DNA from 3 places in the Streptomyces sp. NPDC008150 genome. Region 1 is predicted to be linked to each of the others. Evidence: riboswitches for the same ligand, from Rfam matches in the RefSeq annotation. Region 1 holds a riboswitch; each other region holds the start of a gene.
The links. Region 1 has a riboswitch for cobalamin ahead of ACFZA0_RS36910 (CbtB-domain containing protein). Riboswitches for the same ligand answer to the same signal wherever they lie in the genome.
Positions count from the first base shown of each region.

Region 2: another riboswitch for cobalamin. It lies ahead of ACFZA0_RS09975 (HoxN/HupN/NixA family nickel/cobalt transporter); the one in region 1 lies ahead of ACFZA0_RS36910 (CbtB-domain containing protein).
Region 3: another riboswitch for cobalamin. It lies ahead of ACFZA0_RS05380 (cobalamin biosynthesis protein); the one in region 1 lies ahead of ACFZA0_RS36910 (CbtB-domain containing protein).

Region 1 covers NZ_JBIBHJ010000025.1:62,847-70,105, forward strand. The annotation lists gene ACFZA0_RS36895 (helix-turn-helix domain-containing protein) at 1-863, opposite strand, end outside; gene ACFZA0_RS36900 (pirin family protein) at 1,194-2,165, shown strand; gene ACFZA0_RS36905 (CbtA family protein) at 2,310-3,068, opposite strand; gene ACFZA0_RS36910 (CbtB-domain containing protein) at 3,090-3,311, opposite strand; cobalamin riboswitch at 3,348-3,502, opposite strand; gene ACFZA0_RS36915 (DeoR family transcriptional regulator) at 3,528-4,289, opposite strand; gene ACFZA0_RS36920 (MFS transporter) at 4,379-5,614, shown strand; gene ACFZA0_RS36925 (zinc-binding dehydrogenase) at 5,668-6,669, opposite strand; gene ACFZA0_RS36930 (TetR family transcriptional regulator) at 6,757-7,259, opposite strand, start outside.
Region 2 covers NZ_JBIBHJ010000003.1:143,305-150,563, reverse strand. The annotation lists gene ACFZA0_RS09980 (ANTAR domain-containing protein) at 1-98, shown strand, start outside; gene ACFZA0_RS09975 (HoxN/HupN/NixA family nickel/cobalt transporter) at 170-1,294, opposite strand; cobalamin riboswitch at 1,322-1,531, opposite strand; gene ACFZA0_RS09970 (metalloregulator ArsR/SmtB family transcription factor) at 1,612-1,980, shown strand; gene ACFZA0_RS09965 (LPXTG cell wall anchor domain-containing protein) at 2,103-3,068, opposite strand; gene ACFZA0_RS09960 (alpha-amylase family glycosyl hydrolase) at 3,419-5,113, shown strand; gene ACFZA0_RS09955 (DUF4142 domain-containing protein) at 5,127-5,888, opposite strand; gene ACFZA0_RS09950 (PASTA domain-containing protein) at 6,194-7,120, shown strand.
Region 3 covers NZ_JBIBHJ010000001.1:1,234,220-1,241,478, reverse strand. The annotation lists gene ACFZA0_RS05395 (GH25 family lysozyme) at 1-629, shown strand, start outside; gene ACFZA0_RS05390 (inorganic phosphate transporter) at 861-2,117, shown strand; gene ACFZA0_RS05385 (hypothetical protein) at 2,149-2,370, shown strand; cobalamin riboswitch at 2,521-2,654, shown strand; gene ACFZA0_RS05380 (cobalamin biosynthesis protein) at 2,824-3,798, shown strand; gene ACFZA0_RS05375 (cobyric acid synthase) at 3,795-5,303, shown strand; gene cobN (cobaltochelatase subunit CobN) at 5,300-7,259, shown strand, end outside.

The DNA.
Region 1 (7,259 bases):
GCCTGCTCGTACGACGTCCACGCGTCGGCGAGGTGCGCCTGCCGGCCGCCGACGCCGACCACGGGGCCGGCGTCGGGGTGCAGGAAGGTGCCGAGGGCGTCGAGGATCCGCCGGGACTGTTCGGCCAGTTCACCGGGGGCCGGGGGCCGGTCGCGGACCTGGAGGAGGACGGCGCGGTCCTGGTCCACGGCGGTGAGACCGTGCGCGGAACGGGTGCGCCGGAACACGTCCACCGCGCCGCGCAGCGCCAACTCCACCTGTCCGGGCGGCTCGTGGCAGCGGGCGACCTGGACGACGGTGACCACGCTGTGCGGGGCGTCCCGCAACAGCCCGGAGTTCAGGACGCGTTGGCGGGCGGCGGCGCGGCCGGCCGGGCCGGTGCCGAGCAGGTCGAGCAGGAGGTCGCGGGTGCCGGTCTCCTCCGCGCTCCCGGCGAAGTGCTCCGTCCAGAGCTGGGCGGTCATGGCGCCGGCCGCGCGTCCGACCGACTCGGTCTCCCGGGCGGTCAGTTCGGACTGCGGGGCGATGACCATCAACAGCCCGAGCAGATGGCCGCGTTCACGCAGCGGCACGCAGTAGCGGGGCAGCAGCCCCAGCTCGTCGCTCCCGTCGAGGAAGCCGGGCCGGGACCACCGGGTGACACCCTGCGCGAGGACGAAGCGGATGGGTTCGTTGTCGGCGACGCCCTGGAGCAGGCTGCGCACCCGTACGGGGTCCTCGTCGCCGTAGTGGCGGCTGGAGCACACCATCCGCACCAGGGGGTCGTCGACCACGACGGAGCGGCCGATGTCCTCGGCGAGCTGGTCGACGAGCGTCTGGAGCGCGGCGCTGCCGGGCCTGGCCCGCTGGAGCCGCTCACCCATCCCTGCCCGTCCTTTCGGTCCCGCTCGCGTCCTGCTCGCGTTCCGCTCGTGTCCTGGTGCTCTCGTGCCCAGGTGCTCGCGGGCGCGCGGGCCACCGGGCCGACAGATCGACTTTCCCAACGTGACGCGCCCGATCATGATTCCCACTGTGTCCGGGATCTCGTCGCCCGTCGGCCCGTCGTCCCCGCTCCGCGCGGTCCGCTCACCGTGGACGGATCTCCCGTCCGGCGGTCGCCGTCCGCCGCGGCCTAGGATCGGTGGCGTACCGGCGCGGGCGGGCGGACCGCCCGGCCGAGGGACCGGTCCGGCGGTCGAGGGAAGGCGCGCGCAGTGAGCAACGTCGAGAAGGAACCGGCCGCGGTCCGGTGCGGTGCGGCGGACGAGACCGGGGGGACGCCCCGCACGGAGGTGCTGACCCCACGGGCGGTTCCGCTGGGCGGTCCGCGGGCGATGACCGTGCGCCGCACCCTTCCGCAGCGCTCCCGGTCGCTGATCGGCGCGTGGTGCTTCGCCGACCACTACGGTCCCGACGACGTCGCGGAGACGGGCGGCATGGTGGTGCCCCCGCACCCGCACACCGGGCTCCAGACGGTGAGCTGGCTGTTCAGCGGAGAGATCGAGCACCGCGACAGCCTGGGCAGCCACGCGTTCGTGCGGCCGGGCGAGCTGAACCTGATGACCGGCGGCCACGGCATCAGCCACTCGGAGGTCTCCACGGCGGCGACCACCCTGCTGCACGGGGTGCAGCTCTGGGTCGCGCTGCCCGACGAGCACCGGCACACGGGGAGCGCGTTCCAGCACCACGTCCCGGCGGCCGTGCGGGTCGACGGGGCGGAGATCCGGGTGTTCCTCGGCTCGCTGGCCGGCGAGACCTCGCCGGTGCCGACGTTCACACCGCTGCTCGGCGCGGAGATCCTGCTCGAACCGGGTGCGGTGGTGTCCCTCGCGGTGGACCCGGCGTTCGAGCACGGCCTGCTCGTCGACCACGGGGACGTCCGCCTCGGGGACACCCGGCTGCGCCCCGCCGAGCTGGGCTACCACTCCCCCGGCACACGGACCCTCACGCTCACGAACGACTCGCCCGACACGGCGCGGACGGTTCTGCTGGGCGGCCCGCCGTTCGGCGAGGACCTCCTCATGTGGTGGAACTTCGTCGGCAGGACCAACGAGGACATCGTCCGCGCCCGCGAGGACTGGACGAACGGGACGCGGTTCGGCGAGGTGACGGGCTACGACGGCGCCCGGCTGCCCGCGCCCGAGCTGCCGAACGTCCCCCTGAAGCCGCGCGGCAGGCCCCACTGAGCGTCTGCGTGGCGCCGCCGCGGCGGTGAGACCCGGGGCGGCCCGTCGCCAACTCCGGCGCGCACGGCCCGTGTTGCCGATCGACGCGACGCCGGGAGAGGACCCGCGGACGCGTCCGCGGGTCCTCTCCCGGCGTGCGGTGTCTCAGTGCGCGGCGGTGACCGCCCGCCCCGAAGTGGCCTGCGCCGACTTCGGGTTGATCAGCCTTTCGGCCAACTCACCGAAGACGAGGCCGAATCCGCCCCACAGCACGGCCTGGACGGCCAGCGCGGAGAGCCGGAACCGCCACAGCAGGGCCGCCGGGAAGTCGGCCGGCACCTCGTTGACCACCGGCAGGAACGCGTAGGCGGTCCCGACGACGACCGCGAAGGCGGCCAGCGCCGCCACCGTCGCCCACCACGCCCCCAGCCGCGGCGCGAGACGCCTGCCGAGCAGGGTGGCGCCGACCGCGAGGAGCACGCTCAGCACCATCATCAGGAAGTACAGGCCGGTCCGCCGGCCGATGGTGTCGGGGTCGCCGACCGAGGGCGGGTTGGCCGGGTACTTCAGGAACGGCACGACGTACACCGCGAGCAGCGCGCTGCCGGAGAGCAGCAGCGCGGTCGCGCGCGGGGAGAAGCGGCCGACACGGCCCAGCGCGAAGCAGAACGCGAGGGCCGCGATGCCGCCGAAGGCCACACCGTAGACGAGAACGCCCGTGGCGAGACCGGCGGTCGACTGGAGCGAGCGCGAGACGACTTCCACCTCGTGCTCGTGGGAGTGGGCGTGGGACTCCTCGAAGCTGATCGCGCTGTCCACGCTCGGCTCACCGAGCAGATAGGCGACGACCAGGGCGAGCACGCCGGCCGCGAGACCGGCGAGCATGCCCCGTACGAGGAGGTTTCTGACAGTTGCGGAGTTCATGGTTGTCCGGCGTCCCTCGGGTCAGTGGCAGGGGAAGCCGAGAAGGTGGCGGGCGTCGTGCACCCATTCATGAACGTCCGTGCCGCTGAACACGGAGGTGGCGCCCTGCTCGGCGCCGACGAAGTACAGCAGGACCAGCATCAGGATGCCGGCGAAGACGGCCCACGGGGCTATCGCCTTCAGCGGCAGCTTGGCGGGGAGTGCGGGGGTGGTGACTGACGGCGGTGCGACATGCTGCGCCATGGGCAGACCCTCCTCTGGGAGTTCGCGTCCCAACTCGGTGGTGCACTGGACGACGGCTACGGGTCTGACTCACGGGCAACTCCCTTCGGGAGGTGCCTCGTTCACAGTGGCGCGACCGTGCCGGACTTCCACCGGCTTCCGTTCTTGCGTCGTCGATTCCCGATGACGGTACCGCCTGGCACGTTCCCGTCCAAGAGCGCCCGCGACAGGGACCGTTCAGACGATCCTGAGCGTCGTGCCCGCGTTCTCGAACGCCGCGGTCTCCTCGGCGGGTGCCGTGGTGTCGGTGACCAGGACGTCGACGAGGCCGGCGGGGCCCACGTGGGCGTGGGCGGTGCGGCCGAGTTTGCTGCCGTCGGCGGCGGCGACGACGCGGCGCGACGACGAGACGGCGGCCTTCTTCACCGCCGCCTCGTCGAGGTCGTACGCGGTCATGCCGTCGGCCGCGGTCAGGCCGCAGCAGCCCAGCACGGCGGTGTCGAAGCGCAGCGCCGCCAGGGAGGCGAGGGTGAGGGGGCCGGTGAGGGCGCCCTCGGTGGCGCGGGGCCGGCCGCCGGGGACCAGCAGGGCGGTCTGTTCGGGGGCGTCGGCGAGGACGTTCAGTGCCTGCAACGACAGTGGCATGACGGTGAGTTGGCGTCCGCGCAGCAGGCGGGCGACTTCGAGACAGGTCGTGCCGCTGTCCAGCAGGACGGTCTCCCCGTCGGCGACGAGCGAGGCCACCTCCGCCGCGATGCGTCGCTTGGCGTCGACGGCCTCGTGGGCGCGCAGCGCGAAGGGCGGCTCGTCCCCCCTCAGCAGGAGGGTGCGGGCACCGCCGCGCATTCGTTCGAGGACGCCCTGTGCGGCCAGGTGGTCGAGGTCGCGGCGGACGGTCATCTCCGAGGCACCCGTCAGCGCGGCGAGTTCGCCGACCGTGACCGTCCCTTCCTCCTGGACGGCCTGGGCGATCAGACGATGGCGCTCCGCGGTGCTCATGCGGCGATTCAACACCACCGTCGGCAAACAGTGAAGCTGTTCGAAGTGAGGTGTATCGAACAGATAATTTGTTCGTTACTGTGTCCGGCATGGAAAGAGCGCTGCGCGTTGCTCGCGCTGTGACATTCGTGTATTTCGTCCTCAACGGCACGCTGCTGGGCATGTGGGTGGTCCAGATCCCGGCCGTCGAGGAGCGGGTGGGCATCAGTCACGCGGCACTGGGAGGCTTCCTCGTCCTGCTCGGGGCCGGGGCCTTCCTCGGCATGCAACTGGGCGGCAGGCTGTCCGACCGGCTCGGCACCCGCACGGTCGTCCCGCTGGCCGGGGTGCTGTGCAGCGCGACGCTGGTGCTGCCCGGTCTGGCCCGCGAGCCCTGGGTCCTCGGAGCGGCCCTGCTGGTCTTCGGCTTCGGCAACGGCACCCTCGACGTCAGCATGAACGCGCACGCGGTGCAGGTGGAGAAGGCCTACGGGCGCCCCGTCATGTCCGCCTTCCACGCCACGTTCTCCGTCGGCGGGGTACTGGCGGCCCTCGTCGGCGCGGCGGCCGTGGACGTCGGCTGGGGAACGGCCGCGACGCTGAGCGCGGCCGCGTGCGCCGGCGTCGTCGTTGCCCTGGTCTCGGCACGGGGGCTGCTGCCCGCCGAGGGCGCGGCGGAGGCGCCCGGGACCGGGACGGAGGCCGGGGAGAACCCCGGCGGCGGGACCGGCGGGCGTGCGGTTCCCGCCCGGATCTGGTTCCTGGCCGTCCTGGCGCTCCTCGTCATGCTGTGCGAGGGCGCCGCCAACGACTGGAGCGTCCTGCACCTCAAGACCGTCCTGGGCGCGTCGGAGAGCACCGCCGCCTTCGCCTACGGGACCTTCGCGGCGACGATGACCGTCGGCAGGCTCCTGGCGGACCGGGTCTCCGCGCGGTTCGGGACGGTCGCGGTCCTGCGGTACGGCGCGGCCCTGGCCTGCGCCGGCATCACGCTGGTGGCCCTGTCGCCGTGGATCTGGGCGGCGCTGGTGGGCTGGGGCCTGTTCGGGCTGGGGCTGTCGGGCTGTGTCCCGCAGTTGTTCAGCGCCGCCGGGCACACCGATCCCGCCGCCGCCGGCACCAACGTCTCGCGCGTCGCCGGACTCGGCTACATCGGCATGCTCGCCGGGCCCGCGGTCATCGGCTGGATGACCCATGTCATGGCCCTCAACCACACGTTCCTGCTCCCGGCGCTGTTCTGCGCGACCGCCGCCGCGGCGGCCGGGGTCCTGCGCACGCCGGCGCCCGGGGGCGACCCGTCCGGCGCGCTCGCGGACCGGCCGGACACCCTGGAGACGACCTCCTGACCCGACGGGTCCGGAACGCCCGCCCGGCACGGCAGATGCCCGTGCCGGGTGTCTCAGTGCCGGACCCGGACGACGAGCTTGCCCGTCGCGCGGTTGTTCTCCATGTCGTCGTGCGCCCGGGCCACGTGCTCCAGGCCGTCGTAGACACGGTCCACGGGAAAGGCGAGCCGACCGGCGGCGACCGCGTCGACGATCTCCTGGAAGTCCTCGCGGGGAAGGTCGGAGGCGTCGCCGAAGTAGCCGGCGAGCCGGACCCCTCTCGGCAGGTACTCGTTCGGGGAGAAGTCCGGCACCGTCCACTGGTTGGAGAGACTCCCGCCGAAACAGCCCGTACCGTGCACGCGCACCGCCCGCAGGGTGTCCTGCAAGGTCGGGGCGCCGACGAGGTCGAGGGCGGCGTCGACGCCGTCCGGGTACAACTCCCGCACGGCGTTGGCCACTTCACCGGTGTCCAGCACCGGGTGGTCGACACCGTGCTCCTTCAGCAGGGTGAGGCGGTCGGCCCGCCGGGTGGTGGACAGCACGGTGGCTCCGCGCCACGCCGCGAGGGCGGCGGCGGCCAGGCCCACCGAGGAGGTACCGCCGCGGATCAGCAGGGACTGGCCCGGCCTCAGGTCCAGGCCGACGGTGAGCGAACCGTGGGCGGTCTGCACCATCTCCGGCAGGGCGCCCAGCACTTCCCACGGGAGGTCCGTGTCGACCGGGACGACCTGGGCCAGCGGCACCGAGGTGTACTCGGCGTAGCCGCCGTCGTAGCGGCGCCCCATGTCCCCCATCATCGCGACGACCTTCCGGCCGCGCGCCAGCCCGCTGCCGGGCGGGGCGTGGTCGACGGTACCGGCGGCCTCGATGCCCGGCACCCGCGGGAAACTGACGCCGACCCCCAGCCCCAGCCGGAGCTTCAGCTCCGAACGGTTGACCCCGAAGGCCTCGACCCGGATCCGTACCCAGCCGTCCCGCTCGGGCGGCAGGGGAAGCCTGGTCAGCCGCAGATTGTCCACCGGCCCCGGGCCGGAGAGGCGGACGGCGCGCATCGTGGTCGCCGAGGTCGTCATCGTGTGCCTCTTCCGGAGAGCCGAGGGGGACCGTCGGCGGTCGTCAACGTGCGGCCGGGGGCACGCATTCCCACGCGCCTTCGTGGCTCAGCCGCCGAACGGCCCTTTCCCGGCGGCGACTTGGGCGAAGAGGCCGTCGACCAGGGCTTCGAGGCCCTCCCCGTACGTGTCCCGTGAGGCCAGTTCGTGCCAGCGGGCGCCGACCCTCGCCAGGTGCGGGACCCGGGTCGCGTCGAAGCTCTCGCGCCGGAACAGGGGCTCCTCGTCCTTCGGCACCAGCGCCGTGTGGGCGCGGACCAGGATCTCGCCCACCGTGTAGTACCAGATCGCCCGGAAGACGCCGACGGACTGCTCCGGCGTGCAGCCGCAGCCGACCGCCCCGCCCAGGATCGCGTCGACCATCCACAGCGCCGACTCGTCGAGGAGGCCGACGAAGCCGTCCGTGGTGAGGATCTCCGCCGCCCACGGCCAGGCCGCCAGCGCGTCGTGCATGGCCGTGGCCGCCGCCACGACGCGCTCCCGCGGGTCCTCGGGGAGATCGGGGCGTTCGAGCAGGTCGACATGCTGGTTGAGGAGTTGGACCAGCAGGT
Region 2 (7,259 bases), on a different contig from region 1:
CCCGGCTGCGGACGCACGCCGTGGACCGGGGAAGCACCGCGTTCGACGTGGCCCGCGAGGTGCTCGCCCACCGCGTCCGCTTCGATCCCCCGAGGTGAGCGGGGGCGCCGGGCGGCCCGGGCCGCCCGGCGCCCCGGCCCGGACGGCCGCGCGGGCCGCCGGACGGGCCCTAGTTGGCGTCCGGCGCGGCGCGTACCGTCCAGCGCTGCTCCACCTTCGCGACCTTCCAGTACGTCAGCGCCAGCGCCCACACCACGACGAAGAGGCCGACGATGACGTAGCCGACGTTGTCGAGGTCCAGGCCGGCGATCCAGTTCGTGACGTCGTCGCGCAGGTCGAGCTTGTCGTGCAGGACGCCCACGAGTTCGATCGTGCCGATGAAGAACGCGACCGCGATGGACAGCCCGGTGATCGTGAGGTTGTAGAAGACCTTGCGCACCGGGTTGGAGAACGCCCACTGGTACGCGAAGTTCATGAACGTGCCGTCCAGGGTGTCGAACAGGCTCATCCCGGCGGCGAACAGCAGCGGCAGGCACAGGATCGCGTACCAGGGCAGCCCGGCCGCGGCGCCCGAGCCTGCCATCACCATCAGCGTGACCTCCGTGGCGGTGTCGAAGCCGAGGCCGAAGAGGAAGCCGAGCGGGTACATCTGGCCGGGCCGGGTGATCGACTTGGTGAGGCGGCCCAGGACGCGGTTCATGAACCCGCGTGAGTCCAGGTGCTGTTCGAGCTTCCGCTCGTCGAACTGGCCCGCCCGCATGGAGCGGAACACCTTCAGGATGCCGAACAGGGCGACCAGGTTGAGGGCGGCGATCAGGTAGAGGAACCCGCCGGAGACGGTGGTGCCGACGACGCCCAGCGTCTGGTGGGCGCGCGAGCCGTCGCTCATCAGGGTGTTCGCGAGCTGCGCGCCGCCGGCCACCAGGGCGGCCATCACGACGACGACGCTGGAGTGCCCGAGCGCGAACCAGAAGCCCACGGACACCGGGCGCTTGCCGTCGGCCATCAGCTTGCGGGTGGTGTTGTCGATGGCGGCTATGTGGTCCGCGTCGAAGGCGTGCCGCATGCCGAGCGTGTACGCGGTGACGCCGAGGCCGATGCCGAACGCCTTGGTGCCGACCTCGTAGTGGTGCGGCTCGACGAGCAGGAACAGGATCCCGAAGGCGACGACGTGCAGGGCGACGATCACCGCCAGCAGTCCCGCGGTCTTGACGGTGTCCTCGCGGCGCCAGCGGAAGGACGCCGGGACGGCGGCCTTCACGGCGGTCGTGGACGTGCGTTCGGGCAGGGTCATGCGGTCACGCTCCAGCACCTCGTGGATCACTTCGTGAGATGCCGTGGCCGGTCTCCTGGCTTACGGGTCGAACGTCCGTGTCCCCGGCCTTCCCGGCCGCCTCACGGCGGTCAGTGGCCCGGCTCGCGCCGATGGGACGCGGACTTCCCGATCACAGTGGCGAGGGCCGCTCCGGCATGAATCCCCTGTTGAGGGACCGTCACCGGCTTCCCGAGCACCACGGCCCGCCCACCCTAGGTGCCGTCCGGGTCTCCTGCAAAGCTGCGTACTTGCGCAGGTATGGAAGATCACAGAGCGGGTGCTGCGAACATGGCCCCATGCATCTCGTCCCCGCGGACCGAGCGGACCGCCGCGTCATCGACGGCCACCGGGTGTGCGACGCCATCGCCGCGATCGGCGATCCGGGCCACGTACGCACCTGGGCCGACCGTTTCTCCCTGCTCGCCGACCCCAAGCGGCTCGCGCTGCTGCTCGCGCTGCAACGCACCGGGCCGCTCGCCGTGTCCGACCTCGCGGTCGCGACCGGCATGAACGACCCCGCCGTCTCCCAGGCACTGCGGCTGCTGCGCGCGGCCGGCGTCGTGGAGGGCGAGAAGGAGGGGCGGGTGGTGCGCTACCGGCTGGTCGACCTGGAGATGGGGTCGCTGCTCAAGCAGTGCGTGGCGGACGGCCCGCAGCACTCCTGACGCCCGGCTCCCGGCGTGCGCGCCGAACGCGAACGCCCCGTCCGTCCCCCGCGGTTGCGGGTGGACGGACGGGGCGTTCGTGCGTGCCTACTGCTCGGCGCTCACGCGCCTGCCGCCGTGGATCAGGAGCGGGCGGAGGAGCGACGGCGACGCGAGCCGATGAGGAGCGCACCGCCACCGGCGACCAGGACGGCCGCACCGATGGTGATCGGCATGGCGTTGCTGCCGCCACCGGTCTCGGCGAGGTCGCCACCGGTGGTGTCGCCGCCGGTGGAGGAACCGGCCGCGGCGGTGGTGGACGAGGAGGCGGCCGGGGCCGGGGCCGCGGACGTCTCGTCGGAGGCGGGGGCCGTGGTGGTGTCGTCCGACGGCGACGCCGACTCGCTGGTCTCGCCGCCCGCGGGGGTCGACGGCGCCGACTCGGTGGGCGTGCCGGTGGGCGTGTCGCTCGGGCTGGGCGACTCGGACTGCGTGGCGGTGCAGTCCTTGGTGCCGCCGTTCCAGGCCGCGATCAGCTTGTCGCCGATGACCGCGTGGTCCGGGCCGGCCGGCAGGTCGCCGTGCGTGAAGCCGTCGTTGGCGTTCAGGTCGCCGTCGTACTTCACCGCGCCCTTGTACAGGTCGACCTGGGCGTAGCAGCCGACGTCGGGGATGGCCACGTCGAGCGTGTCGGTCTTGCCGCGCTTGACGGTGACGCTGTCGAAGTCGTGGAAGACCTGCTGGCCCGAGGTGGAGAAGTAGGCGCCGTGGGTCAGGTACGAGGCGATGGAGACGGTGCAGGTGGAGGCGCCGTCGGCGGTGCGCACCGTGATGTGGGCCTTGCCGTCCGTGCCGGGCTTCAGGTTCTGGTCGTCGACCTTGACCGAGCTGTAGAAGCTCGTCCCGTCGAGCGAGAACTCGCAGCCCTCGACCTCGGTGACGGTGCCGGCGCCCTTGCCGGGCTTGTAGTGGCCGCCGTCGGCCTTCCAGCCGCTGCCGCCGGGGCAGTCACTGGCCCAGGCGCCGGTCGCGGAGGCGGCGCAGATGGCGACGGCGGCGGCACCGGTCCCGAGCAGGCGGGCAGCGGTGACACGTCTCGCTATGGACATGCGGTTCCCCTCATGGCGTGTACATGCATGATCCGGGGCCGGCAACAAGCGGCCACGCGAGGGGCCGGGCCTGACCGGGGATGATGATGCGAAGGTTTGGGACTCACCGCGCTCAGTGGTCACGTGAGCATCAGTGGACCCTCCCATCGTGGATCTCATCGGATCATCATGTCAACCTGCGGGAAACAAAGGCGCTTTCACGGCCCATCACGTTTTCGCCGCGAAAGGAACGCGCGCCTCCGTATGCCGTGGTTTCACCTTCCCGGCATTATGGACAGATTCGCCGATGGGACCTCCCGCCTTCCCCGCCCCGTTGCCTCCCGTCCGCCTTCGAACGAAGGGCAGACCGCGTGACCGTCGACCACTCGCCCGTTCCCCCGCCCGACAACTCCTCCCAGGATCCCGACTGGTGGCGCCAGGCCGTCATCTACCAGGTCTATCCGCGCAGCTTCGCCGACGCGGACGGCGACGGGCTCGGTGACCTCCGCGGCGTCGCCCAGCGGCTGGGACATCTCGCCGAACTGGGTGTGGACGCGCTGTGGCTGAGCCCGTTCTACCCGTCCGAACTCGCCGACGGCGGCTACGACGTCGCCGACTACCGCGACGTCGACCCCCGCCTCGGCACGCTCGACGACTTCGCCACCATGACCGCCGAGGCCCACCGCCTGGGCCTCAAGGTGATCGTGGACCTGGTCCCCAACCACACCTCGCGGCAGCACCCGTGGTTCCAGGAGGCGCTGCGCTCGGCGCCCGGGTCGGCCGCCCGCGAGCGGTACGTGTTCCGCGACGGCCGCGGCGCGCACGGCGAACTCCCGCCCACCGACTGGCAGTCCGTCTTCGGCGGCAGCGCCTGGCGGCGGGTGGCCGACGGGCAGTGGTACCTCCACCTGTTCACGCCCGAGCAGCCCGACCTCAACTGGGACGACGAGGAGGTCCGCGCCGACTTCCGCACCACGCTCCGGTTCTGGTGCGACCGGGGCGTCGACGGCTTCCGCGTCGACGTCGCGCACGCGCTGGCCAAGGACCTCGCCGAGCCGCTGCGCGACCTCGGGGCGCCCGAACTGAGCGGCGAGGTGGCGCTGTCCACGATGGCGCCGGGCAGCCACCCCTTCTTCGACCGCGAGGAGGTGCACGAGATCTACCGCGACTGGCGCAAGATCCTCGACGCCTACACCCCGCCCCGGATGGCGGTCGCCGAGGCGTGGGTGCCCGGCGAGCGGCGCGCGCTCTACGCCCGCCCCGACGAGCTCGGCCAGGCCTTCAACTTCGAGTACCTGGAGGCCGGCTGGGACGCGGCGCAGCTCCGGGAGGTCATCACCGGCCAGCTGGAGACGGCCCGCGGCGCGGGCGCCTCGGCGACCTGGGTGCTGTCCAACCACGACGTCGTACGGCACACCTCGCGGCTGATGCTGCCGCCGGGCACCGACTCCAACGCCTGGCTGCTGACGGGCGGCAACGCGCCCGCCGTCGACGAGGCGGCCGGCCTGCGCCGGGCCCGCGCGGCGACGCTGCTGATGCTGGCACTGCCCGGTTCGTCGTACGTCTACCAGGGCGAGGAGCTGGGGCTGCCCGAGGTGGCCGACCTGCCCACCGAGGTGCTCCAGGACCCGATCTGGGAGCAGACGGGCCATGTCCGCAAGGGCCGCGACGGCTGCCGGGTGCCCCTGCCGTGGACGGCCGGCGGCCCCTCGTACGGCTTCGGGGCGGCCGGCTCCTGGCTGCCGCAGCCGTCGTACTTCGCGCGGTACTCCGTCGAGGCGCAGCGGGGCGTCGCGGGGTCCACGCTGGAGCTGTACCGCGCCGCGCTGCGGCTGCGCCGCGGCTTCGGCGCGGACGAGTCGCTCACCTGGGTCGGTGAAACCCCCGACGGCGTACTGGACTTCGTGCGCGCCGACGGCTGGCGCTGCGTCGCGAACCTGTCCGGCGCGGACGTCCCGCTGCCGCCCGGCGCGGTGCTGCTGAGCAGTGCCGGCCCGGCGGACCGGGCGGCGACGGAGGGCGTCCTCGAACCGGACACGACGGTGTGGCTGGACCAACGCGGTTAGCGGACCGCCCGGTTCACTTCACGGTGGGCGTCGGGGTCGTGCCCGGCCGCGCGGAACCGGCGCCGGACGCGGCCCCCTTCCCGGTGGCCGGCGGGGTCAGCACGACCTGGGGGGCGCCGGGGTCGGGCGGCGGCGGGGTCAGGTCGTTGGCCGGGAGCTTGGGCTTGGTGGTCTCCTTGATCAGCACCTGGTCGAAGTCGACCAGCCCGGTCCGCTCCATCACCGTGATGTGGTCGAGGACCGTGGTGTTGGCCTGGTTGGCGAGCTGCCGGACCAGGCTGTTGCGGGTCGTCGCGCGGATCGTGGACACCGTCTGGAAGATCTGGCCGTGCGTGACCCGCAGGATGTTGGCGAAGTCGGTGTCGAACTGCTTGCCGCTGTCGCCGCTCAGCGTGGCGATGAACCCCTGCTGCTGCGGGCTCGGCTGGTTGGGCAGGGTGATGCCGAGTTCGGGGGCGATCGTCCTGGCGGTCGCGTCCAGGGCGGCGTGCCCCGAGACCAGGTGCTGCCCCGCGGTGACGACCGCCTTCGTCGTGCCCTTCTCCACCGCCATCCTGCCCACCGGGTACTCCCACAGCCCGGCCGCCCGCACCTTCACCACGAAGTCGCGGTCGGCCTCCGTGAGCGGTCCCGCGGCCGTCTGCGCGACGACCCGGGAGGGGGCGCTGGAGACGGTGTTCAGGCCGAGCATGGCCGGATAGGCGAGCGCGGCGAGCGTCAGGGACAGCGCACCTCCGACGAAAAGGGTTCCCGTCGCGTTCCGCGAAAAGCCCACCGTGCCTCCTGCCCGTTCGAGGACACCGCGCGTGGCGGCCCGTACGCGCAGGAGTACGGACGCGGGGGCGCGGCGAATCTCTCGGTTTGGCAAAAAGTGCGCCCCGGCCGGGCGGTGGGCCCGCGTTGCCGCGCGGTCGCGCCGTCCGTTCCGGTCGGGCATGCCCGGAGTCGGGTGAATCGCCCGTGTCGTGGCCGGTGTTTCCCTAGAATCGGGCGACTTCGGCGGATACCGGCACGGTTCCGTCCGTGCGCACCGCTCGCGGACCCCGGCCCCGCCCGCTCGCGGACCGGAAAGAGAAGCACGTGAACCCGAACAGTCCCGAACCCCCGCCCGGCGGACCGACATCGAGCACGCCGCCCCGGTGGCGGACGACCGGCGTGGCGGTGGGTCTCGTGCCGCTGGTCGCCGTGGCCGGCGTGTGGAGCGTGCCGATCGCCCTGCTGCTGCTCGTCGCCGCCCTCGCCGCGGTGTGGTCGCTGCCGCCGTGGCGCCGCTCGGCGCGGTTCGGCGCGAGCCTGGCGGCGCTGGTGCTGCTGCCGGCCGGCGCGGTGCTGGGCGGACGGCTCGTCGTCCTGCCGGACGCGGGACCGGCCGGCGACGCGAAGCCGGAGGGGGCCCCGGCGGCGAGCGCGGCCCCGGCGCCCGACTACGTGTGGCGCCCCCTCGACTCGGCGGAGTCGGCCGCGACGGTCGCCGGGTTCGACACCGCCCACCACGACGCGTCCGACCGGGACCGGGTCATCGTGGCGCCGGAGGACTGGACGGTGTGCTTCCAGACCCCGGGCCGCACCGGCACGGACGCCCGGCCGGGCCTCGACTTCGCGGCGGTGCGCCACGACGAGGAGTGCCCGCGGCGCGACGGCCTGCCGGTCCCGGGGAGCCCGCCCCGCGCGGGGCAGCAGGCGTCGGGGGCCACGATGCCGGACCTGACGGGCGGCACCTGGTCCGCCGCGGTGACCACGCTGACGGGCCTCGGCATCGCCCGCGACGCGGTCACGGCGGCACCGCGGTACGCCAACGACCCGGTCCCGGCGGCCGAGTTCGACACCTGGCGGGTGTGCGGCCAGTCCCCGGCACGCGGCGCGGCCGTCGCCGCCCCGGCCGCGGTGAAGCTCACCCTCGCCGCCCCGGCGGCCGGCTGCGGCGCCCGGGGCGACCGCCTCCCGGACAGGGACGGCGACGGCCGCCCGGACTACCAGGAGGGAACCTTGGGCGACGACGGGGAGTGAGGGCGGGGACGGGGGCCGGGGCCGGGGGCCGGGCCGGAGTGCGGGGCACCCGCGCGCGGCAAGTTCTCCCGCTGGCTCAGTCGCTGACGCTCACGGTTGTTCGGGCGGGAAAGAAAAAAGCGAATACGCGCGCCACGCA
Region 3 (7,259 bases), on a different contig from region 1:
GGGGGCACGACGTCTCCGCGTACCAGAAGAACGTGAACTGGTCGTCGGCGCGGGCGAAGGGCGCGCAGTTCGTCTACGTCAAGGCGACCGAGTCCACGACGTACCGCAACCCCTACTTCGCCAAGCAGTACGCGGGAGCGCGGTCCGCCGGGCTGGTCCGGGGCGCCTACCACTTCGCGCTGCCGGACCGGTCCTCGGGCAAGGCGCAGGCCTCCTACCTCCTCGGCCACGGCGGAGCGTGGAAGGCGGACGGCTGGACGCTGCCGCCGGCCCTCGACCTCGAATCCAACCCGTACAACCGCAAGCACGGCTGCTACAACCTGTCGAAGGGCGCCATGACGTCCTGGATCAGGTCGTTCAGCTCCGAGGTGGAGCGCCGGACCGGCCGGCCGCCCGTCATCTACACGTCCACCCGCTGGTGGAACACGTGCACGGGCAACAGCCGCGCCTTCGCGTCGACCCACGCGCTGTGGGTCGCGCGCCACGGCACCAAGACCGCCGGGACGCTGCCCGCGGGCTGGTCGTACTGGACGTTCTGGCAGCACGGCAGCAACGGGAAGCTGCCGGGTGACCAGAATCTCTTCAACGGATCGACGACCGCCCTGCGCAAGTTCGCCCGCGGCTACTAGACCGACGGACGGGCCCGCCGACGGCCGAAGCGAGGCCGCCGGCACGGGAGCCCGCCCAGAGGGCCACGAGGGTCTCGGGCGGGGCCTGTTCGCGCGCCCGGTCGGGGCACGACCGGACCGGCACGCCCACCTCCGTTTGCGGTCACCATGACGCCCTTCTCAGTTCATCTTCCGTTCACCCACGTTACTTACGTTCAAATCGCCAATGACTTCGAACGATTGCCTGGGTAAATGGAAAACTTCTCGCTGATCCTCGCGATCGTGGTTATAACCGCACTCGCGTTCGATTTCACGAACGGTTTTCACGACACCGCCAACGCGATGGCCACCACCATCTCGACCGGTGCGCTCAAGCCCAAGGTCGCGGTCGCCATGTCGGCCACGCTGAACCTTGTCGGCGCCTTCCTCTCCGTGGAGGTCGCCAACACGATCTCCAAAGGTCTCGTCGACGAGACCGGCATCCGTCCCGAGGTCATCTTCGCCGCCCTGGTCGGCGCGATCCTCTGGAACCTGGTGACCTGGCTGGTCGGCCTCCCCTCCAGTTCCTCGCACGCCCTGATGGGCGGTCTGATCGGGGCCACGGTCGCCTCGGCCGGCACCGGGGCCGTGCACGGCAACGTGCTCGTCACCAACGTGCTGCTGCCGGCGCTCGCCGCGCCGATCGTCGCAGGGCTCGCCGCCCTGTTCGCCACCCGGCTCTCGTACACCCTGGGCAAGAAGGCCGACGGCAGGGCCGCGGCGAAGGGCTACCGCGCCGGACAGATCGCCTCGGCCGGCCTGGTCTCGCTCGCGCACGGCACGAACGACGCGCAGAAGACGATGGGCATCATCACCCTCGCCCTGGTCGCCGGCGGCGTCGTCGCCCCCGACTCCGACCCGCCCACCTGGGTCATCCTCTCCGCGGGCCTCGCCATCGCGATGGGCACGTACATCGGCGGCTGGCGCATCATCCGCACCATGGGCTCCGGCCTGACCGACCTCCAGCCGCAGCAGGGCTTCGCCGCCCAGACCAGCGCGGCCACGGTCATCCTGGCCTCCTCCCACCTCGGCTTCTCCCTCTCCACCACGCACGCCGTCTCCGGTTCGGTGATGGGCGCGGGTCTCGGCCGCAAGGGCGGTGTGGTCCGCTGGTCCACGGCCGGCCGCATGCTGGTCGCCTGGGCGCTGACGCTGCCCGCCGCCGCGCTGGTCGGCGCGGGCGCCGAGTACGTGACCGAGCAGGGCGGCTGGGGCACCGGTCTCGTCGCCGTCTTCCTGGTCGCCGCGTCCGCCGGCATCTACCTGTTGTCGCGCCGCCAGGTCGTCGACCACACCAACGTCGCCGCCCCCGACGCGGAGCCCGGCGTCGTCACCACCGCGCTCGCCGCCGTGGTGCCCCCGCCGACCGCGGCCGCGGCCGCGGAACTGACGGCCACCATCCCCGCCCCCGCCCAGGCAGCCGCGTCGGTCGTGTCCGACCCCGCGGCCCCGCCGACCGCCGCGGCCTGACCCGCCCCGACGAAGGAAAGAGACGAACGGCATGAACATCGACTGGGCGGCCCTCGGTTCCGTCTTCGGCGTCAGCCTCGTGGCCACCGTGGCCACCGTGGGCCTGTTCACCCTCGGCGTCGCCGGGCTCTCGCACCGCGAGCGGGCCCAGGCCCGGGGCGGCACGGCGGCCCTCGCGACGACCGGCGCGTACGTCTGCTTCGCGGCCTGCGTGGCGGCGGTGGCGTACGGGATCAGCCTGATCGTCGCCTGACCCACCGGCGACACCGCGGCCCCGCGACGGCGGGTGCGGGACGGCTCCGCCCTCCGCACCCGCCGTCGCGCGTGCCCGCCGCGCCGGTGCCCGTGTGGGCCTCAGCACACTCTCCCTCCGCAGGTCAACGGCAAGTTGACGGCTGTTCTCGGAGCGTGGTGGACTGCCGGGGCCATGTACGGCGGCAGAAGAGGAAGCCGGTGCGAATCCGGCGCGGTCCCGCCACTGTCACCGGGGAGCACTCCCCGGGAGCCAGGAACTCTCCCCGCCGGTCTCGTCGAACCAGGGCGTGGACACCCTGAGTGAGGACATACCGCGATGCCCGGCCGCCGTGCCCGTTCCCGTCGTGCCCCTTCCAACGCCCGTGCCCGTGCCCGCTCGTGCGCCGTTCCGCGTGACGGTGCCGGAGCCCGGCCGGCCCGTACTCCCTCCGACCCCTCGGGCGGCTGAGCGATGGGTGCCGATCGCGTCTTCGCGTACGGCGCCGCCGCCGGGCTCCTCGGTGACCTCGTCCTCGGCGACCCGCGCCGCGGGCACCCGGTGGCCGCCTTCGGGCGGGCCGCGGGTGCCGTGGAACGGGTCCTGTGGCGCGACCACCGCGGCCGGGGCGCGCTGCACACCCTCGTCTGCGCCGGCGGCGCCGTGGCGCTCGGCGCCGCCGCCGCCCGCGCCGCGCGCGGTTCCCGCGGTGCCTCGGTGGCGCTGACCGCGGCCACCACCTTCTGCGTCGTCGGCGGCACCTCCCTGGCACGCGAGGCGCGCGCGATCGGGCGGGCCCTCGACGCCGGTGACGTGGCCGCCGCGCGGGCCCGGCTGCCGCACCTGTGCGGACGCGACCCGCAGTCCCTCGACGCGGACGGCATCGCCCGCGCCGTCGTCGAGTCCGTCGCCGAGAACACCTCCGACGCCGTGGTGGGCGCCCTGGTGTGGGGCGCGGTCGCCGGGGTCCCGGGGCTCGTCGGGTTCCGTGCGGTCAACACGCTCGACGCGATGGTGGGTCACAAGTCGCCGCGCCACCGCCGGTTCGGCTGGGCCTCGGCCCGCCTCGACGACGTCGCGGGCTGGCCCGGCGCCCGGCTGACCGCCGTGCTCGCCGCCGTCTGCGGGGACCGCCCGCGCGACGCGCTGCGTGCCTGGCGCGCCGACGCCGCACTGCACCCGAGCCCCAACGCGGGCCCCGTGGAGGCCTCGTTCGCGGGCGCCCTCGGCGTGCGGCTGGGCGGCACGCTCTCGTACGGCGGACGCGTCGAGCACCGCCCCGTGCTCAACGGCGCGGGCCGCCCCGTCGCCACCGGGGACATCGACCGCGCCGTCCGGCTGTCCCGCCGGGTGGGCGTGGCCGCGCTCGGCGTGGCGGTGTCGGGGCGGCTGCTGGCGGACAGGGTGCTCACGGGGCACCGGACGACGACGAAGGGACGCAGGGCATGAACGGCGGGCTGCTCGTCGCCGGCACCACGTCGGACGCGGGCAAGAGTGTCGTCACCGCCGGGATCTGCCGGTGGCTGGTGCGGCAGGGCGTGAAGGTCGCGCCGTTCAAGGCGCAGAACATGTCGCTGAACTCCTTCGTGACCCGCGAGGGTGCCGAGATCGGACGCGCGCAGGCGATGCAGGCGCAGGCCGCCCGCGTCGAGCCCACCGCGCTGATGAACCCCGTCCTGCTCAAACCGGGCGGCGAACAGAGCAGCCAGGTCGTGCTGATGGGCAGGCCGGTCGGCGAGATGAGCGCCCGCGGCTACCACGGCGGGCGGCGCGAACAGCTGCTCGGCACCGTGCTGGACTGCCTGGCCCAGCTGCGGAGCACGTACGACGCGGTGATCTGCGAGGGCGCCGGGAGCCCCGCGGAGATCAACCTGCGGCGCACCGACATCGTCAACATGGGCATCGCCCGCAACGCCCGGCTGCCCGTCCTCGTCGTCGGCGACATCGACCGCGGCGGGGTGTTCGCGTCCTTCTTCGGCACCCTCGCGCTGCTCTCCCCGGAGGACCAGTCGCTGATCGCCGGGTTCCTCGTCAACAAGTTCCGCGGCGACGTGTCGCTGCTCGAACCGGGCCTCGACATGCTCCGCGGGCTGACGGGCCGGCCCACGTACGGGGTGCTGCCGTTCCGGCACGGGCTCGGCATCGACGAGGAGGACGGGCTGCGGGTGTCGCTGCGCGGCACGGTCCGCGAGTCGAACGTCGAACCGCCTCTCGGCGAGGACGTGCTGCGGGTCGCCGTGTGCGCGGTGCCGCTGATGTCGAACTTCACGGACGTGGACGCGCTGGCCGCCGAACCCGGCGTCGTGGTGCGGTTCGTGGACCGCCCCGAGGAGCTCGCCGACGCCGACCTCGTGATCGTCCCCGGCACCCGCGGCACCGTGCGCGCCCTGGAGTGGCTGCGCGAGCGGGGCCTGGCCGACGCGCTCGCGCGGCGCGCCGCGCAGGGGCGTCCGGTGCTCGGGATCTGCGGCGGTTTCCAGGTCCTCGGCGAGCACGTCGAGGACGACGTGGAGAGCCGCGCCGGGCACGTCGACGGGATCGGTGTGCTGCCGGTGCGCGTGCGCTTCGCCCGCGAGAAGACCCTCGCCCGCCCGGTCGGCACCGCCCTCGGCGAGAGCGTCGAGGGCTACGAGATCCACCACGGCGTCGCCGACGTCAGCGGCGGGGAGCCCTTCCTCGACGGCTGCCGCGTCGGCCAGACCTGGGGCACGCACTGGCACGGTTCGCTGGAGTCGGACGGCTTCCGGCGCGCCTTCCTGCGTGAGGTGGCCGCCGCCGCGGGCCGCCGCTTCGTGCCCGCCCCCGACACCTCCTTCGCCGCGCTGCGCGAGCGGCAGCTCGACCTGCTCGGCGACCTCGTCGAACAGCACGCGGACACCGATGCCCTGTGGCGGCTCGTCGAGTCGGGCGCACCGCAGGGCCTGCCTTTCATTCCACCGGGAGCACCCGCATGAGCACAGTGTTGTTGTTGTCGACCGCCGACACCGATCTGCTGGCGGCGCGGGCCTCCGGCGCCCCCTACCGGATCGCCAACCCCTCCCGCGTGGACGCGGCGGAGGAACTGCCCGCGCTCGTCGCGGGCGCGTCGGTCGCCGTCGTGCGGCTGCTGGGCGGCAAGCGGGCCTGGGAGGACGGGCTCGCCGCGCTGCGCGCCTCGGGCATACCGACCGTGCTGCTCGGCGGCGAGAGCGTGCCGGACGCGGAGCTGATGGCCGAGTCGTCGGTGCCGGCCGGTGTGGTCGCCGAGGCGCTGCGCTACCTGGTCGAGGGCGGCCCGGAGAACCTGGCCGAACTCGCCCGGTTCCTCTCCGACACGGTGCTGCTGACCGGCGAGGGCTTCGAAGAGCCGCGCAGGATGCCGGAGTTCGGGGTGCACGGCGAACGCGCCTTCGTCGAGGGCCGGCCCACGGTCGGCGTCCTCTTCTACCGGGCGCACCACCTCAGCGGCAACACCGCCTTCGTGGACACCCTGTGCGACGCGATCGAGGCACGCGGCGCCAACGCCCTTGCCGTGTACTGCGGTTCGCTGCGCGGCGCCGACCCCGAGCTGTACGCGACGCTGGGCCGCGCGGACGCGCTGGTCGCCACCGTGCTCGCGGCGGGCGGCACGCACGCCTCCGAGGCGTCGGCGGGCGGTGACGACGAGGCGTGGGACGTCGGGGCGCTCGCCGACCTCGACGTGCCGGTGCTGCAAGGGCTCTGCCTGACCTCCTCGCACGCCGCCTGGGAGGCCTCCGACGCCGCCCTGTCCCCCATGGACGCGGCGATGCAGGTCGCCATCCCCGAGTTCGACGGCCGCCTCGTCACCGTCCCGTTCTCCTTCAAGGAGGAGGGGCCCGACGGCGTGCCGGTGTACCGGGCCGACCCCGAACGGGCCGCGCGGGTCGCCGGCATCGCGGTGCGGCACGCGGTGCTCGCGCACAAGCCGAACGCCGAGAAGAAGCTCGCCGTCGTCTTCACCGCCTACCCGACGAAGCACTCCCGCGTCGGCAACGCGGTCGGTCTCGACACCCCGGCCTCCGCCGTGCGCGTGCTCGACGCGCTGCGGGACGCGGGGTACGGCGTCGACGGACACCCCGACAACGGCGACGAGTTGATCCACCGGCTGATCAACGCCGGTGGCCACGACGTGGAATGGCTCACCGAGGAGCAGCTCGCCGCGGCCCCGGCCCGGGTGCCGCTCGCCGACTACCGCGCCTGGTTCGACACCCTCGACCCCGCGCTGCGCGACGGCATGCTGGAGGCGTGGGGCGAACCGCCGGGCTCGTTCTACGTCGACGGCGACGACATCGTGCTGGCGTCCCTCCAGTTCGGCAATGTCGTCGTGATGATCCAGCCGCCGCGCGGCTTCGGCGAGAACCCGATCGCGATCTACCACGACCCCGACATGCCGCCGTCGCACCACTACCTGGCGGCGTACCGCTGGCTCGAGAACACGTTCGGCGCCGACGCCGTCGTCCACATGGGCAAGCACGGCACGATGGAGTGGCTGCCGGGCAAGGGCCTCGGTCTGAGCCGGAGTTGCGCCCCGGACGCGGTGCTCGGCGAACTCCCGCTGATCTACCCGTTCATCGTCAACGACCCCGGTGAGGGCACCCAGGCCAAGCGGCGCGGGCACGCCACCGTCGTGGACCACCTGGTGCCGCCGATGGCGCGCGCCGACACCTACGGCGACCTCGCCAAGCTGGAGCAGCTCCTCGACGAGTACGCCCTGGTGTCCGACCTCGACCCGACGAAGGCGCCCGCCGTGCGCGCCCAGATCTGGACGCTGGTCAAGGCCGCCGAGCTGCACCACGACCTGCACGTCGACGACCAGCCGGGCGACGACGACTTCGACTCGTTCGTCATGCACATCGACGGCTACCTGTGCGAGATCAAGGACGTGCAGATCCGCGACGGCCTGCACATCC